3 regions of the Bradyrhizobium sp. WBOS08 genome follow, and region 1 is predicted to be linked to each of the others. Evidence: predicted binding sites of a transcription regulator. Region 1 holds the regulator's gene; each other region holds the start of a gene.
What was found. The regulator PhoB, encoded in region 1, activates phosphate uptake and scavenging genes when phosphate is short. The targets are predictions, from matches to a motif close to TGTCATNNANCTGTCAT.
Positions count from the first base shown of each region.

Region 2: the regulator PhoB is predicted to act here: its motif matches at 3,316-3,332, upstream of DCM80_RS06740 (YbhN family protein).
Region 3: the regulator PhoB is predicted to act here: its motif matches at 3,431-3,447, upstream of ugpB (sn-glycerol-3-phosphate ABC transporter substrate-binding protein UgpB).

Region 1 is NZ_CP028988.1:3,049,015-3,055,104, forward strand. Features, by position in the region: gene pstA (phosphate ABC transporter permease PstA) at 1-374, shown strand, start outside; gene pstB (phosphate ABC transporter ATP-binding protein PstB) at 371-1,192, shown strand; gene phoU (phosphate signaling complex protein PhoU) at 1,204-1,920, shown strand; gene phoB (phosphate regulon transcriptional regulator PhoB) at 1,944-2,651, shown strand; gene DCM80_RS14520 (GcrA family cell cycle regulator) at 2,882-3,391, opposite strand; gene DCM80_RS14525 (aspartate aminotransferase family protein) at 3,860-5,068, shown strand; gene argF (ornithine carbamoyltransferase) at 5,068-6,003, shown strand.
Region 2 is NZ_CP028988.1:1,371,242-1,377,331, reverse strand. Features, by position in the region: gene DCM80_RS06745 (hypothetical protein) at 22-1,974, opposite strand; gene DCM80_RS06740 (YbhN family protein) at 2,062-3,144, opposite strand; gene DCM80_RS06735 (ferritin-like domain-containing protein) at 3,575-4,081, shown strand; partial or broken gene DCM80_RS06730 (MFS transporter) at 4,254-4,397, shown strand; gene DCM80_RS06725 (EAL domain-containing protein) at 4,510-6,090, shown strand, end outside.
Region 3 is NZ_CP028988.1:2,731,445-2,737,534, reverse strand. Features, by position in the region: gene DCM80_RS12970 (sn-glycerol-3-phosphate import ATP-binding protein UgpC) at 1-266, opposite strand, end outside; gene ugpE (sn-glycerol-3-phosphate ABC transporter permease UgpE) at 281-1,129, opposite strand; gene ugpA (sn-glycerol-3-phosphate ABC transporter permease UgpA) at 1,131-2,012, opposite strand; gene ugpB (sn-glycerol-3-phosphate ABC transporter substrate-binding protein UgpB) at 2,060-3,376, opposite strand; gene DCM80_RS12950 (CaiB/BaiF CoA-transferase family protein) at 3,598-4,803, opposite strand; gene DCM80_RS12945 (organic hydroperoxide resistance protein) at 4,989-5,414, opposite strand; gene DCM80_RS12940 (MarR family winged helix-turn-helix transcriptional regulator) at 5,565-6,026, shown strand; partial or broken gene DCM80_RS12935 (GIY-YIG nuclease family protein) at 6,038-6,090, opposite strand, start outside.

The DNA.
Region 1 (6,090 bases):
AGGACATGCTGCTGCTGGTGCCGAACCCGCTGCGCGAAGCCGCCAGCGCGCTGGGTCTGCCGCGCTCGCTGGTGATCAAGCGGATCGCCTATCGCGCCGCGCGCTCGGGCCTCATCACCGGCGTGCTGCTCGCCACGGCGCGCGTCGCCGGCGAGACCGCGCCGCTGCTGTTCACCGCGCTGTCCAACCAGTTCTTCAGCCTCGGCCTCGACAAGACGATGGCGAACCTGCCGGTCACCATCAACAACTTCGTGCAGAGCCCCTACGCCTATTGGAAGCAGCTCGCCTGGAGCGGCGCGCTGCTGATCACCCTGACCGTGCTTGCCCTGAACATTGGCGCCCGCATCCTTGGTGCCGAGAGGACTGCAAAATGAGTGAAATGTCTGTTTCCGTCAGCGCGCCGACCGTTCACCCCGGCTCGCAGCCGCTGCCCGAGGCGCCTGCCAAGGTCACCGCGCGCAACCTCAACTTCTACTACGGTGAGCACCACGCGCTGAAGAACATCAATCTGGCGCTCGGCACCAACCGCGTCACGGCCTTCATCGGCCCGTCCGGCTGCGGCAAGTCGACCCTGCTGCGCATCTTCAACCGGATGTACGACCTCTATCCGGGCCAGCGCGCCACCGGCCAGCTGCTGCTCGACCACACCAACATCCTCGACCCCAAGCTCGACCTCAACCTGCTGCGCGCCCGGGTCGGCATGGTGTTCCAGAAGCCGACCCCGTTCCCGATGACGATCTACGAGAACATCGCCTTCGGCATCCGCCTCTACGAGAAGATCTCCAAGTCCGAGATGGACGATCGGGTCGAGAAGGCGCTGCGCGGCGGCGCGCTGTGGAACGAGGTCAAGGACAAGCTCAACGCCTCCGGCCTGTCGCTCTCCGGCGGCCAGCAGCAGCGCCTCTGCATCGCCCGCACCGTCGCGGTGCGGCCCGAGGTGATCCTGTTCGACGAGCCCTGCTCGGCGCTCGACCCGATCTCGACCGCCAAGGTCGAGGAGCTGATCCAGGAATTGTCCGAGAACTACACGATCGCGATCGTCACCCACAACATGCAGCAGGCGGCGCGCGTCTCCGACAAGACCGCCTTCATGTATCTCGGCGAGCTGATCGAGTTCGACGACACCAGCAAGATCTTCACGTCGCCGACCGACCGGCGGACGCAGGACTACATCACCGGCCGGTTCGGCTGAGGAGACGCGACATGGGTACCGAACATACCGCAAAGGCCTTCGACACCGACCTCCAGGAGCTCACGCGCCTGGTCGCAGAGATGGGCGGCATTGCCGAGCGCATGATCGTCGATTCCGTCGACGCGCTGATTCGCCGCGACGTCGCGCTCGGCCAGCGCGTCGTCGCCATCGACGCCGATCTCGACGCGCTGCAAAAGCGCATCGAGGAGCGCGCCGTGCTCACCATCGCCCGCCGCCAGCCGATGGCGGTGGACCTGCGCGAGATCGTCGGCGCCATGCGCGTCGCGACCGACCTCGAGCGCATCGGCGACCTCGCCAAGAACATGGGCAAGCGCGTCGCCGCGCTGGAGACCGACTTCCATCCGCTCAAGCTGTTCCGCGGCCTGGAGCACATGACCGACCTGGTGCAGCAGCAGGTCAAGAGCGTGCTCGATGCCTATGCCGCGCACGATCTGCCGGCGGCGATGGCGGTGTGGAAGGGCGACGAGGAGGTCGACGCGATCTGCACCTCGCTGTTCCGCGAGCTCCTGACCTACATGATGGAGGATCCGCGCAACATCTCGTTCTGCATCCATCTGATGTTCTGCGCCAAGAACATCGAGCGCATCGGCGACCACGCCACCAACATCGCCGAGACCGTGTTCTACATGATCGAGGGCCAGGCGATCACCGACAAGCGGCCGAAGGGCGACATGACCAATTTCGCCACGACGATCCCGAATACCTGAAGACCTCAAGGAGCGACGACACCATGGGCGCACGCATTATGGTGGTTGAGGACGAGGAAGCTCTCACCGAGCTTCTGCGTTACAACCTCGAAGGCGACGGCTATGACGTCGAGACGGTGATGCGCGGCGACGACGCCGACACCCGCCTCAAGGAACACATTCCCGATCTGATCGTGCTCGACTGGATGCTGCCGGGCCTCTCCGGCATCGAGCTGTGCCGGCGCCTGCGCACCCGGCCCGAGACCAAGCAGCTGCCGATCATCATGCTCACCGCGCGCGGCGAGGAGAGCGAGAGGGTGCGCGGCCTTGCGACCGGCGCCGACGACTACATCGTCAAGCCGTTCTCGGTGCCGGAGCTCTTGGCGCGCGTGAAGGGCCTGCTCAGGCGCGCCAGCCCCGAGCGGCTCGCGACCGTGCTGGCCTATGGCGACATCGAGCTCGATCGCGACAAGCGCCGCGTCGCGCGCTCCGGTCGCCCGATCGATCTCGGCCCGACCGAATATCGCCTGCTGGAGTTCTTCCTGGAGCATCCCGGCCGGGTGTTCTCGCGCGAGCAGCTGCTCGACAGCGTCTGGGGCCGCGACATCTACATCGACGAGCGCACCGTCGACGTTCATATCGGCCGCCTGCGCAAACTGCTCAATCTCGGCCGCGAGCAGGACCCGATCCGCACCGTCCGCGGCGCCGGCTACGCCCTGGATGATCGCTTCGCGAAGGCGGAGCAGACGTAAGGCTCCAGCGAGAGCTGGTTTGGCGAGCTCAGCCGTAATCCCGGGGCGCGCGCAGCGCGAGCCCGGGATCCATAACCACAGGACGTGATTTCGCGAAGACTCGGGGTGACCATCTCGCGCAACGATTGCGTCCTGTGGTTATGGATCCCCGCGTTCGCGGGGATGACACCGAGTTGGTTGAGGCGCCGTCGTGTGACGGCTGCGGTCTTGATCAGCTAATTCCGCGCAGCTCAGCGCGTGGGCTTCGGTGCCGCGCGGCGCCGATCCGCCGCCGGCTGATACGCCACGCGCGAGTGCTGGGCGCAATAGGGCAGGCCGGACAGGGCCTTGCCGCCGCAGAAGAAGAAATCCGGGCTGGAGGGATCGCCGACCGGCCAGTGGCAGGTCGCCTCGTTCAATTCGAGCAGCGACAGCCGCTGGCTCATCGGCACCACGTTGTCGTAGGTGACGGGTTCGGCCTCGACCTCGACCTCGAAGGCCTGCGCCAGCGCGGTGTTGCCGCGCGCGATGGGGCGGGTCACCCGCATCATGTGCTGGGCGGGACGCGCCTTGCGCGGCCGGGGCGCGGCCGACGAAGGGCTCTTGGCGCGGCCGGACAGACCGAGCCTGTGCACTTTGCCGATCACGGCATTGCGGGTCACATTGCCGAGCTCTGCTGCGATCTGGCTGGCCGACAATCCGGCCTCCCAGAGCTTCTTCAGCTGCTCGACGCGATCGTCGGACCAGGTCAAAACCGTCATTGCACCCTTTCCCTCGCCGCGCGGCTGCCATCCTGGCGGTCCGTGCGGCGAATGCCTAAGCCTCGAAAAACCCGTGCCGCTCGAATCCCTTAGGGCTCGCCGGGCGCGCAACTGACGCCCGAACGTTTACGCCGGTACATGAGGACTCTTGGGATCAGAACTGCCGCACGAGATGTCGTATCTGACAAGCCAAACGCTACAATATGGCGTGACTCACGCGCAAGAGTCCGCCGACTCGCTTCCACATGTTCCGTGGTGAAAAACCCGCAAAATCGCCACCGCAAGACTACGGAATCCGCGTTTCATCACCGTTTCCCGGGGCTTCCGGGCGGCATTGACACCCGTTTCACCAGGCCTAAGATAGTCGCGCGTGCCGCCCTTAAAAGGCGGCACGTTTCGTTTCCGGGCCGGTCCATGGTGCGTTGCCCAATGCACGCCCCACACCGTCCGCAACATCAAGTGGCCGTCATGACTAACAGCGCAGCCCCGCATTTGCTCCCCGTTTTCGCCAGGGCCAACCTCGGTTTCGAACGCGGCGAAGGCTGCTGGCTGATCGCGACCAATGGCGATCGCTATCTCGATTTCACCTCGGGCGTCGCCGTCAATGCGCTCGGCCATTGCCACCCGCATCTGATTAAGGCGTTGCAGGAGCAGGCCACGAAGCTGTGGCACATGTCGAACCTGTTCCAGAGCCCGGACGGCGAGAAGCTCGCCGCGCGCCTGTGCCACGAGAGTTTTGCCGACCTGGTGTTCTTCTGCAATTCCGGCGCCGAGGCGCTGGAGGGCGTGATCAAGCTGGTGCGCCATCATCACTTCTCCAAGGGGCACCCGGAGCGTTACCGCATCATCACCTTCGAAGGCGCCTTCCACGGCCGCACGCTGGCGACGCTCGCTGCGACCGGATCGGCAAAATATCTCGAAGGGTTCGGCCCGCCGATGGACGGCTTCGACCAGGTGCCGCATGGCGACCTCGAAGCCGTCAAGAAGGCGATCGGGCCCGACACCGCCGGTATCCTGATCGAGCCGATCCAGGGCGAGGGCGGCGTGCGTTCGGCACCGCCCGCTTTCCTCAAGGCGTTGCGCCAGCTTTGCGACGAGAAGGGCCTGCTGCTCGCCTTCGACGAGGTGCAGACCGGCATGGGCCGTGCCGGCGATCTGTTCGCGTATCGGCGCACCGGCGTCACGCCTGACGTGATGTCGCTGGCGAAGGCGCTCGGCGGCGGCTTCCCGATCGGCGCCGTGCTGGCGACCGCGGATGCGGCGGCCGGCATGGGCCCCGGCTCGCACGGCTCGACCTTCGGCGGCAATCCGCTGGCGATCTCCGCGGCCAACGCCGTGCTCGACGTCATGCTCAAGCCCGGCTTCTTCGACCACGTGCAGAAGATGTCGCTGCTGCTCAAGCAGAAGCTCGCCTCGGTGATCGACCGTCACCCCGACATCGTCAGCGAGGTGCGCGGCGAGGGCCTCCTGATCGGCATCAAGGCCGTCGTGCCCTCGGGCGACCTGGTCGCCGCCTTGCGCGACGAAAAGCTCCTGACCGTCGGGGCCGGCGACAATGTCGTGCGCTTCCTGCCGCCCTTGATCGTCACCGAAGCCGAGATCGAGGACAGCGTCGGGCGGCTGGAGCGTGCCTGCACCGCTTTGTCGGCCGGCCAGAGCAAGCGGGCGGCAAGCTGATGAGCAAGTCCCCGACCAAGACGCCGAAGCACTTCCTCGACATCAACGAGCTGCCCTTGTCGGAGCTCAAGCGCATGCTCGCCGCGTCGAGCGCGATGAAGGCGAAGCAGAAGGCGCAGCAGCCGGTGCGGCCGCTCGAAGGCAAGACGCTGGCGATGATCTTCGAGCGTCCCTCGACACGGACCCGGGTGTCGTTCGACGTCGGCATGCGCCAGCTCGGCGGCGAGGCGATCATGCTCACCGGCGCCGAGATGCAGCTCGGCCGCGGCGAGACCATCGCCGACACCGCCCGCGTGCTGTCGCGCTATGTCGACGCCATCATGATCCGCATCCTCAATCACGATGCGCTGCTCGAGCTTGCGGCCAACGCCACCGTGCCCGTCATCAACGGCCTGACGCGGCGCTCGCATCCCTGCCAGGTGATGGCCGACCTCATGACCTACGAGGAGCATCGCGGCCCGATCGAGGGCAAGACGGTGGCCTGGACCGGCGACGACAACAACGTGCTGGCGTCCTGGGCCCACGCCGCTGAGCGCTTCAAATTCCAGCTCAACGTCGCCACCCCGCCGGAGCTCGCGCCGAAAAAGGCGATGCGCGACTGGATCAAGGCAACCGGCGCGCCGATCGTGCTCGGCACCGATCCGGAAGCCGCGGTGCGCGGCGCCGATTGCGTCGTCACCGACACCTGGGTGTCGATGGGCGACAAGGAAGGCGAGCATCGCCACAACGTGCTCAAGCCCTACCAGGTCAACGGCAAGCTGATGTCGCTCGCCAAGCGAGATGCGCTGTTCATGCATTGCCTGCCCGCCCATCGCGGCGAGGAGGTCACTGATGAAGTGATCGACGGCCCGCAATCGGTCGTGTTCGACGAGGCCGAAAACCGCCTGCACGCGCAGAAGGGCATCTTGGCCTGGTGCTTCGACGCGGTGAAGTAGCCCGGGCGAAAAGCAGTGGCTGCGTTGGCCGCCGCATCCACCACTGTCGTCCCGGACAAGCGCCGCACAGCGGCGCGCCGATCCGGG
Region 2 (6,090 bases), 1.7 Mb from region 1:
GCAGACAGTTCGCCTTCGCTTCTACTGCTGTGTGCTCGGCAACAATTGCGGCAGCAGCCCTCGCGTCACGTTCGGCGGCACGGCGTCGAGCCCGAGCGCGGCACTCGCGGCCGGCAGGGCGGCGTCCGCCATCGCGGCGTGGCCCTCGGCGCTCGGATGCACCGCGCCGCCATAGACGGCGGAGAGCACGCCCCAGGTCGCGTCGTGGATGTCGGTCGGCTGGCTCGCCGCCGGCAGCCCTTGCGGATAGGTCATGGCGGAAAAATAGCTGTCATTGGCGTCGCGGATCCAGCGCGCGCGGGGCCAATAGGCGCGATATTCCGAGGCGCCGCGGCCGCACAGCATCGGCTGGCTCGCTGCGCTCACGATATCGGGATTGAAGCTCTGGCCGTTCTCGGCAAAGCAGGTGCGGTCGAATTCCGGATCGTTGCCGGAATGGGCGCAGAAGCCGTGATCGGCGAACGCGGCCTGGTGCGCATCGACGAAGGTCATGCGCTCGGCTTCGGGATCGCGGCACAGCGCGCCGCGGGTGCAGGTGGCGAGCCCCTTCAGCTGCGGCAGGAATTCGGTGTCGACGAAAGTCGAGACGCGGGCGAGCCGCTGCGGGTCGGCGTTGAAGGAGGGATGGATGTCGAAGCCGGCACGGCCGCCGCGGCAGGGCACGCCGCCATCGGCGAGCGCGGGATTGGCGTAGGAGACATAGACCACGCGCGAAAGGTCGCCGCCGACCAGCGGCTTCAGCGCCTCGCGCAGCTTGACGAAGTTTTGGGGCAGCTCGCGCGCCAGCGCATCGCGGGACTCGTCGACGCTCGCCATCACGCCGGAGCGGCGGAACAGCGCCCGCTCGGTCGCGGTGTCGACGATGACGTCGGCGACGAGGCCGGAGAAATAGACGTCGTTGGCGCCGACCGACAGCAGCACGAGATCGAGCGTGCGGTCGGGCTGGCGCTTCTTCGCCGCGGTGAGGGCCTCGCGCAGCTCGGCGACCTGCGGGTTCACACTGGTGTTGCAGACGCCGGTCTTGCCGGGCGGGCATTCGCGGGCGCGCTGCGAGCCGAGCAGGCCGTCGCCGATGCTGGCGCCGGTGCAGGCGAGCGGCAGGTAGGTCACCGCGATGTGGGTGTAGCGCACCGCGAGCGCCAGGGCCGTGCGCGTCTGGTAGCTGTACAGCGAGCGGTGGCACGGTGCGTTGAACCAGAGCGCGCTGTAGCGTTGCCAATTGGCGAGCGTATCCGGGGCCTCGCAAGCGCGGCCGCCCTTGAAGCCGTGGCGGCTCGGCCGGTAGTACTGCCCGCCGGCGGTGCCGAGATAGGAGCGGAAGCAGAAACCTTCGTCGGACAGCGCCAGCGCCCGGTCCGGATTGCCCTCGCCCGAGGCGATGCTGTCCCCGAGGCCGGCGACGAAGATGTCGCGGACCTGGATCTCGGTCTGGACCCGCTGGGTCGGATCGGCGCCGGCGGAGACGTCGACGGTCGCGACCGTCTGCTTGCCGTAGCGGACGCGCAGGTTGATCGGCTCGGCGCAGTCGAAGGTCGATTGCTGCGGGCCGTCACCGTCGTCGAACGACCAGGCGCAGGTGGCGCCGACCGGTACCGCGCCGACGAGACGCACGGTGACGGGATGGTCGATCGGGGTGAGGTAGTTTTCCTTGGTGTTGTCGCGGGTGCAGGGCTGGTTGACGCGGCCCTGAAGGTCGATGCAGAGGCGGTTGACCATGTTGCGCGCCCAGCCGCGGCCTTCGCTCTGGAGCTCCAGCGATTGTTCTGCGGCGAGGATGCTGCGGTTACGCGCATTCTCGACATGGAGCAGGAAGTCGCGCTCCTCGCGGAACAGCCGGAAGCGGTTGCGCACCTCCCAACTGATCTGCAGGGGGCCGGCGTCCTGCGCGGCGGCGCGCTCGGCCGGCAAAACGGACAAAAGTCCGGCCAGCAGCAGGGCGCTGGCGCAGAGGGTACGAAGCAATACAGGGATCATGGCCCGCGTCTTCAACGGCAAAGTTGAGGCGGAAATAAGAGAGCATCGCGCTGCCGCCCGCAACCCTTTGGTCCGGGCAGGCGGCTGTCAGCGCTTATTGGCCTGTCGCAGCAACCGCTCGCGCTGCATCGGCGTCACCTCTTTGGGCAGATTGGCCTGCGCACAGGCCTCTGCCAGCCGCCGCCGCTCCTGCCAGGGCTCGACCACGTTCATCCACAGCTCGCGCGTGCCCATGATGGAGATCGCGAGGCCGAACGGGATCACGAAATAGAGAATACGAAACACCAGCAGCGTCGCCAGCAGCTCCTCGCGGCCGAACTGCGGCAGCGCCACCAGCATGGCGGCGTCGAACACGCCGATCGAGCCGGGCGCATGGCTGGCAAAGCCGATCAGGGTGGCCAGGATGAACACCACGGCCAGCGACATGAAGTCGATCGGCGGATTGGCCGGCATCAAGAGGTACATTGCCATGGCGCAGAAGCCGAGATCGACCACGCCGATGAGGATCTGCACCAGCGTCAGCGGCGCCGAGGGCAGCACGACCTTCCAGCCCTTCTGGCCGAGCTCGCGCCGCTTCTCGCCCATGACGAGCCAGGCGAGATAAGCCCCTATCGAGGCAAGGCCGCCGAGCGCGATCAGCCGGTTGATCGATGGAGGAAGCTGATCCATCGAGGAGGCCGCGTCCGGATGGACGGCCAGGCCGATCGAGAGCACGAAGATGTTACCGAGCCAGAAGGTCAGGCCCGACAGGAAGCAGATCTTGGCGACGTCGATCGCGTTCAGCCCGTAATCCGAATAGATCCGGAAGCGGATCGCGCCGCCGGTGAAGACGGTGGCGCCGATGTTGTGGCCGATCGAATAGGACGTGAAGCTGGAGAGCGCCGCGATGCGATAGGGCACGTGCTTCTTGCCGATCGTTCGCAGTGCGAAATAATCGTAGAAGGTCAGCGTGCAGAACGCGAAGAACACGCACACCGCCGCCAGCCCGATGCTGCCGCGGGGGATCTCGGTCAGCGCCGTCAGGATGACCCCGGTATCGATGCCCTTGAGGGTCCGCACCAGCGTGGTGATCGCGAAGGCGATGATGAAGATGCTCGCGGCAACTCCAAGCCGTCGCCAGCCGATCCATCTCTTGAAGCCGCGTTTCAGCGCGGGCAGCAGTCCGTGCATTCATCCTCCCGGCGGGGGGCAAGACCGACCGGGCCAGGCATTGGCCAGTTCGGGTGCGATCATCACCAAAGGCAGGCAGCGATCGCTAGGCGTGATCCAGCTCATTTAAGGCAAAAACTGCAGCTTGTGCAGCCCTTGACAACAATAGGTTCTGCGCCGGACCGGCAACTTTGTCATACGCGGTTCACATCGGAAGGCGCGTTAAGCATATGAGTCGTGAAAGCCGGCCGGCGCGTGCGTTCGTATCGGCCTATGATTTCAGATCCCGGCGCCGCCCGCATTGTTCCAACGCAATGCCATGCGGGTGTTTTTTGGAACGTCGATGTCTCGCGTTCGTTGGGTCCGAACAGCAACCGAAACATGGCGCAATGAGCGGCTTTCGTGCAAGCCGCTGCCTTCGTGTTCCAGCAAACCGAAAAAGGACGAAACGATGGGACTGTTCACAAAAGACATCAAAACCATGAACGACCTGTTCGTGCATCAGCTCCAGGACATCTATTACGCCGAGCAGCAGCTGACCAAGGCGCTGCCGAAGATGGCCAGCAAGGCCACCGATCCGCAGCTGAAACAGGGCTTTTTGACGCACCTCGAAGAGACCAAGCAGCACGTGGCGCGGCTCGAGGAAGTGTTCAAGATGCATGGCGTCCCCGTTAAGGCGGTCGACTGTCCGGCGATCGACGGCATCATCGAGGAAGCCGATGAGACCGCCGGCGAAGTCGCCGACAAGGCCGTGCTCGACGCTGCGCTGATCAACGCAGCCCAGGCTGCCGAACATTACGAGATCGTGCGCTACGGCAGCCTGATCGCCTGGGCCAAGCAGCTCGGCCGCAACGATTGCGCCGCGGTGCTCGCCAAGACGCTCGAGGAGGAAAAGGCGACCGATCAGAAGCTGACCACGCTGGCCGAGAGCAAGGTGAACCTGCGCGCGGCGAGCTGAGCCGAGCTGAGCTGAACCAGGAGGCGCCGCGCGGTCATCCGCGCGGCGTTTGCATGCCTTGCATCATCGTTCCATCATTCACGAAGCTTGAGGGCGGCCTAGAAGCGTATAGGTCGCATGGGGCTGCAATCGAGGCACAGCACGTGAGCCAACACTATCAAATGAAGCCTTCGTGCTCGGCGTTGCGCTGTTCGGCTCGCTGGTGGCCGGTGAGCGGGCATTCATGGCGGGGCTGCGTCTGTCGCTCGTGATCTCCGCGGTGGTCGTGTTCCTCGCCGCGGCGGTGATCGGCCTCGGCGCGCCGGCGCGAGGATGAGCAATGTGAGCCAACCTACACATCATCCATTTACCATTCGTGGACCGGGATTGTAGCCAGTTACCGATCGTCCACTTCTGTCGGTTTCAAGTGCGGGTCCTGGGGGCCCGCGATGTATCAAGTTTTCTACTGTCTTACTACAGAGCACGATTGGCGACTCGTCACGCTCGGGGGCGCGGTGTGTCTGCTTGCCAGCGCAGCGGCAATCAGCCTGTTCCATCGGGCGCGCGCGACCCAAGGTCTCGGGCGCCTGGCATGGCTCGGTCTCGACGCGGCGGTCAGCGGATGCGGCATCTGGGCGACGCATTTCATCGCGATGCTCGCTTACGGCCCGGGAGGCGCGGGCGCCTACAACATCCCGATGACCATTCTGTCGCTGATTTTCGCGATCGCCGTGACGTTCGTGGGATTGAGCATCGCTGTGTCGTCCTCGTGCGCTGTGTGGATCGTCCTCGGCGGTGCCATCGTCGGCGCCGGCATCGCGGCGATGCACTACACTGGCATGGCGGCTCTGGAGCTCCCGGCGCGGGTGGACTGGGTCGGAAGCACGGTCGCGGTCTCGGTCCTGTCAGGGATCTCCTTTGCGGCGTTTGCGCTTTTCGTGGCGGCGCGACGCGACGACCTTTCCCACGCGCTGATGGCGACCGCCCTGCTGACCGTCGCCATCGTCTCGCATCATTTCACGGCTATGGGCGCGGTGCTGCTGACGCCGGATTCGACGATTGCGATCGGGGGCCTCTCGGTACCTCCTGCTTCGCTGTCCTTCCTCACCGCCAGCGCTGCGGTTGCGATCATCGCCATCGCGCTAGTGGCCGCGCTGCTCGACCGCCGGGCGAGGGGCCAACTAGGCGCCCAGCAAATGGTGCTCGACACGGCGCTCGAGAACATGTCGCAAGGGTTGTGCATGTTCGACGCTGAAGGCAAGATCATGTTGTTCAACGAGCGTTACGCGGCGATGCTTCGCCGTACCGACATCGCGCTCACCGGCCGACGGCTGGTCGACATATTGCGCGATGAGCAGGCCAAGGGGCAGTGGCAGGGCGACGCGGGTGTATTCTTCGCCCGGCTCGTCGCCGACGCGCGCGAGGGCCGGACCACGACTGACGTCGTCAACCGCTTCGGCCGTTCCATCCGGGTGGTCAATCAGCCCATGCAGGGCGGAGGCTGGGTCGCCACTTTCGAAGATATCACCGAATGGCTGGAGGCGCAGGCCAAGATCTCGCACATGGCGCGCCATGACGCGCTGACCGGCCTGCCCAACCGCGTGTTGTTCCATGAACAGCTCGAGCAAGGATTGCGCCGGACCAGGTCCGGCGAGCAGCTCGCGGTGCTCTGTCTCGATCTGGATCACTTCAAGGACATCAACGATTCGCTCGGCCATCCCATTGGTGATGCGCTGCTCGAAGAGGTCGGTCGCAGGCTGACGGCCGCCGTCGGCGAGAGCGACACCGTGGCGCGGCTTGGCGGCGACGAGTTCGCGGTGGTGCAGATCGGACGCTCCGAGGAAGCCGCAGCTAGATCACTGGCCCGTCGTCTCGTCGAGGCGATTTCTGCGCCTTATGGGATCGAAGATCATCAGATCGTCATCGGCGTTTCGATCGGCATCTCGCTGTCACCGCAGGACGGCAGCAATCCGGATGAACTCTTGAAGAACGCCGACCTCGCGCTCTATCGCGCCAAGGCCGACGGCCGC
Region 3 (6,090 bases), 320 kb from region 1:
GGATAGAGCGCGTAGTTCTGGAACACCATCGCGATGTCGCGATCGGCGGGCTCGATCCCGTTGACGATGCGGCCGCCGATGTCGATCTCGCCGCCGGTGACGGTCTCCAGCCCCGCGACCATGCGCAGCAGCGTGGACTTGCCGCAGCCGCTCGGCCCGACCAGCACGCAGAACTGTCCGTCGCCGACATCGACGTCGACGCCCTTGATGGCCTCGAAGCCGCCGGGATAGGTCTTGCGGACGTTGCGGAGGGTGACGTTAGCCATCAAAAACTCGCTTGTTACTTTTCCGTCTCGACCAGTCCGCGCACGAACAGCTTCTGCATGACGACGACGACGAGCACCGGCGGCAGCATGGCCAGCACGGCGGTTGCCATCACGATCGGCCATTCGGTCAGTGCGTCGGTGGTGGTGATCATCTTGCGGATGCCGATCTGGATGGTCTGCATGTCGTCGCGCGTGGTGATCAAGAGCGGCCAGAGATATTGATTCCAGCCGAGGATGAACAGGATCACGAACAGCGCTGCCATGTTGGTGCGCGACAGCGGCAGCAGCGTATCCCAGAAGAAACGGAAGGGGCCGGCGCCGTCGATACGGGAGGCTTCCAGCAGTTCGTCCGGCACGGTCATGAAGAACTGGCGGAACAGCAGCGTCGCGGTGGCCGAGGCGATCAACGGCAGCGACAAGCCCGCATAGCTGTCGAGCATGTGCAGGTCGGCGACGATCTTGTAGGTCGGATAGATGCGCACCTCGACCGGCAGCATCAGCGTGATGAAGATCAGCCAGAACAGCGCCATCCGGAACGGAAAGCGGAAATACACGATCGCATAGGCCGAGATGATCGAGATCGCGATCTTGCCGACCGCGATCAGCAGCGCCATCACCAGCGAGTTCAGCATCATGTTGCCGACCGGCTCGCGGGTCGAGCCGCTCGTGCCGACGAAGATGGTCTGGTAATAAGTCTGGAGGAAATGGCCGCCGGGCAGCAGCGACATCTGGCCGTTCGCGATCACCGCGTTATCCTGCGTCGACGCGACGAAGGCGAGGTAGACCGGGAAGGCGACGATCGCGATCCCGATCCAGAGGATGATGTGGGCGATGTAGCGCCGAAAGCCTTCTTCCTCGACCATATCAGTAGGTCACCTTGCGTTCGACGAAGCGGAACTGGATGCCCGTCAGCACGATCACCATGATCATCAGGATCACCGACTGCGCCGCGGAGCTGCCGAGGTTCCCCCCGAGCAGGCCGTCGGTATAGACCTTGTAGACCAGCGTCTCGGTCGACTTGCCCGGACCGCCCCGGGTCATGGTGTCGATGATGCCGAACGTGTCGAAGAAGGCGTAGACGATGTTGACGACCAGAAGGAAGAAGATGGTCGGCGACAACAGCGGGAAAATCACGGTCCAGAACCGCCGCATCGGGCGGGCGCCGTCGATCGCGGCGGCCTCGATCACACTCTTGGGGATGCTCTGCAGGCCGGCGAGGAAGAACAGGAAATTGTAGGAGATCTGCTTCCAGGCGGCGGCGAGGATGATCAGGGTTGCGGCCTGGTTGCCGTCGAGCAGCGGATTCCAGTCGACGCCGAGGGCGCGCAGGTAGCGCGAGAGCACGCCGAGCGAGGGATGCAGCATGAAGATCCAGAGCACGCCGACGACCGGCGGCGCCACCGCATAGGGCCAGATCAGCAGGGTGCGGTAGAGCATCGAGCCGCGCAGCGGCTTGTCCGCCATCACGGCGAGCAGCAGCGCGAACGACAGCGACGACACCGCGATCGCGAACGAAAAGAAGAAGGTGCGCAGGATCGCCTCGAAATAGGCGGGGTCCTTGAACAGGTCGATATAGTTCTCGAACCAGACGAACGTGGTCGACAGGCCGAAGGCGTCCTGGAGCAGGAACGACTGGATCATCGCCTGCAAGGCGGGCCAATAGAAGAATATCAGGACGATCGCGAGCTGCGGCGCAACCAGCGCATAGGGCAACAGCTTCGACTGGAAAATGGCTTGCTTCTGCATGATGCCCCAGCGCGGCAGGCCGGGCGACCGGCCTGCCGCTTGTCGCCTTACTTCACGGCGGTCTTTTCGAACTGCCGCAGCATGGTGTTGCCGCGTTCGACGGCCGCGTCCAGCGCCTGCTTGGCAGTCTTCTTGCCGGCCAGCGCCTGCTCGATCTCTTCCGCCCAGACGTCGCGGAGCTGCACCATGTTGCCGAGACGCAGACCGCGCGAATTCTCGGTCGGCTCCTTGTTGGTCAGCTCGAGCAGCGGGGTCTCGAGATAGGGCTGGTCCTTGTAGAAGCCCTCTGCCTTGGCCTTGTCATAGGCCGCCTTGGTGATCGGCAGATAGCCCGACGATTTGTGAATGTAGACCTGCCGATCGGTATCGGAGAGGAACGTCAGGAACTTCGCCACGCCCTTGTACTCGTCGGCCGACTTGCCGCCCATGATCCAGAGCGATGCGCCGCCGATGATCGAGTTCTGCGGCGCGCCCTTGGCGTCCGGATAATAAGGCATCGGCACCGCGGTGAAGGCGAACTTGGCCTGCGCCTTGACGTTGCCGAAGAATGCCGACGAGGTCAGGTAGAGCGGACATTCGCCCGACGTGAAGCGGCCTTCGCCGGTGTTGGTGCGGCCGGCGTAATCGTAGGTCTTGTCCTTCTGGAGCTCGACCAGGTTCTCGAGATGCTTGACCTGGAGCGGGCCGTTGAAGGACAGCACGGTGTCGAAGCCGTCGAGGCCGTTGGCCTTGCTGGCGAGCGGCACGTTGTGCCAGGCGGAGAGCTGCTCGAGATTGACCCAGGTGACCCAGGAGTTGGAGAAGCCGCAGGTGGCGTGCCCGGCCGCCTTCAGCTTCTTGGCGGCGTCGAACACCTCGGGCCAGGTCTTCGGGATCTCGACATTCGCCTTCTTCAGCGCGTCGAGATTGACCCACATGACGGTCGACGACGAGTTGAAGGGGAAGGACAGCATCTCGCCCTTCGAGGTCGAGTAGTAGCCGGTGATCGCGGGCAGATAGGCCTTCGGATCGAACTTCTCGCCGGTCTCGGCCATCAGCTTGTAGACCGGTTTCACGGCGCCGGTCGCCGCCATCATGGTGGCGGTGCCGACCTCGAACACCTGCATGATGTGCGGGGCGTTGCCGGCGCGGAACGCGGCGATGCCGGCGTTCATCGTGTCGGCGTAGTTGCCCTTGTAGGTCGGAATCACCTTGTAGTCGCTCTGGGCACCGTTGAAGTCGCTTGCGAGCTTGACGATGACGTCGTTGTTGGCGCCCGTCATCGCGTGCCACCACTGGATTTCGGTCACGGCCAGCGCCGGTGAGGCGCCGAGACCAACCGTGAGTGCAACAGCCGCCGCCGCACCAAAATGTCGAAGAGCCATCAAGAAAACCTCCCTTGCCCGTCACTAAAGAAGCGCTTGCGCTAGCAGCGCCGTATGACGTTCACATGACTGTGTAAGCGGCCGAAACGAAAGCGGCAAGCGCTGGAAAAGGGAAGCCGGAAAATAGGCGAAGAAGTACGCGGACAGCCGCAGCCGTTCGCGCTGCACTATCGTGCCCGCGCCGCACTGCGGCATCGTTCGTCGGATGGAGGTGGAGGCCTCTAGCGCTTGCGCTCAGGGCCGCAGACCGTGCCGTTTTCGACCATCGCGTCGATCTCGGCCTTGGAGTAGCCGAACTCGCCCAGCACCTCGGCTGCGTGCTGGCTGAATTTCGGCGGCAGAAGGCGCAGGCTCGGCTTGCTGCGGTCGAGCCGGATCGGCGAGGCCACGCCCTTGTACCAGTCCTTCTCGATGATATCGCCGCGCGCGATCGTGTGCGGGTTGGTCAGCGCCTGGTCGATCTTCTGCACCGGCCCTGCCGGCAGGCCCGCGGCGAGCAGGCGGTTGCAGAGCGGCTCGGCCTCGTGCTGGCTGAACACCGCGGCGAGCTCGGCGCGCAGCGCTTCGCGGTTGGCGATGCGGTCCTTGTTGCGGGCAAAACGCGGGTCAGTGCCGAGCTCGGGCTTGCCGATCTCCTTGGCGAGCTTGCGGAAGGTGCCGTCATTGCCGACGCCGATGAAGATGTTGTCGGTTTTTGTCGGGAAGATCGCGTAAGGCACGAGGTTCGGATGCTCGTTGCCGGTGAGACCAGGCGGCTTGCCATGCATGAAGTAATTCGCGGTGTGCGGATGCATGATGGCAAGGCCGGTCTCGTACAGAGTCGTCTCCAGGAACTGGCCCTTGCCGGAGCGCTGCCGCTCCGACAGCGCCATCAGGATTCCGATCGCGGCATAGAGGCCGGTGCCGATGTCGACCAAGGGCACGCCGATCCGCATCGGCCCGCTCTCGGGCGAGCCGGTCGCGGCGATCATGCCGGTCATGGCCTGGATGATGGCGTCGTAGCCGGGATTGCCGCCGCGCGGACCGTCGGCGCCGAAGCCGCAGATCCGGCAATGCACGAGGCGCGGGAATTTCCCGCTGAGGACGTCGTTGCCGATGCCCCATTTCTCCAGCGTGCCAGGCTTGAAATTCTCGATCAGGACGTCGGCGGTCTCCAGCATCTTCAGCAGCACGATGCGGCCGCCCTCCGAGGCGAGGTCGAGGCCGATCGAGCGCTTGTTGCGGTTGATGCCGACGAAATAGGCCGCGTCCTCCTCATGGAAGGGGGGACCCCACTCACGAACCTCGTCGCCGGCGGGCGGCTCGACCTTGATCACGTCGGCGCCATGGTCGGCGAGGATCTGGGTGCAATAGGGGCCGCCGAGCACGCGCGTGAGATCGATGACGCGCAGTCCGCTCATGGCACCTGTGGCGGCTTCAGAACTCATGCCTTCGCTTCCCCTGTGTCGACGTTTGGTCACAGGCCTAGCGAGGTTTGCAGCGAGCAGCAATGGCTCCCGGCGTAGGGCCGCATGCGCCCGCCATTGCGGCAATCCCGCGGCGTGGCAAATGCGGATTCTGGGGGAAGCGGCCGGCCCGAGGGGGATCCCGGGCCAGCCAATCCGCCGTTCGATCAGACGACCGTCAGGCGAACGTCGACATTGCCGCGGGTAGCGTTGGAATAGGGGCAGACCTGGTGAGCCTTTGCGACCAGCGCCTCGGCCTCGGCGCGGGCAAGGCCCGGCAGCGAGACCGCGAGGTCGATATCGAGGCCGAAGCCGCCTGCGGAGCGCGGGCCGATGCCGACGGTCGAGGTGACGGAGGCGTCATTCGGAACCTTCGGGCCGCCCTGCGAGGCCACGAACTTCATCGCGCCGATGAAGCAGGCGGCATAGCCGGCCGCGAACAGCTGCTCGGGATTGTTGCCGGCGCCGCCGCCGCCGCCGAGCTCCTTGGGCGTGGCCAGCTTGACGTCGAGCGCGCCGTCGAGGGTTGCAGCATGGCCGTCGCGGCCGCCGGTGGCCTTGGCGCTGGTCTTGTAGAGCACGTTCACGGACATTGTCGTCTCCATGGTTTCGATGGGTGCGGTGTTTATTGCAAGCAATTTGATTGTGTGCAATTGAAATTGCGGTGCCTCACATTTAATTGTTCGCAATTGAATATGCCGCCGCCGGGCGGCACAATGAGGCCAAACCCCGGGAGATTCGCCATGCCCCGAAAATCATCGGCAGCGGACGCGCCACTGCGGCTCGATAACCAGATCTGCTTCGCGATCTATTCGGCCGCGCATGCCTTCAACCGCATCTACAAGCCGCTGCTGGACCGGCTCGGCCTGACCTATCCGCAATATCTGGTGATGCTGGTGTTGTGGGAGCGCGACGACGTGCCGGTCAAGGACATCGGCGAGCGCCTGTTCCTGGATTCGGGCACGCTGACGCCGCTGCTGAAGCGTCTCGAAGCGGCGCATCTCGTCAAGCGCACCCGCTCCAGCGAGGACGAGCGCCAAGTCTTGATCGCACTGACGCCGCAGGGCCATGGCTTGAAGGACAAAGCCCGCAGCGTGCCACAGTCGGTCCTGGCGGCCTCGCACTGCTCGGTGCCGGAACTGGTCGCGATGAAGGACGAGATCGTGGCGTTGCGGGATCGGCTGAATGCGGCGATCGGGGAGTAGGGGGTTCTAGGAAGCCGCTTCTTGGCAAAGGCGCGACCGGACGCCGATTTCAAGTATTTCTCGA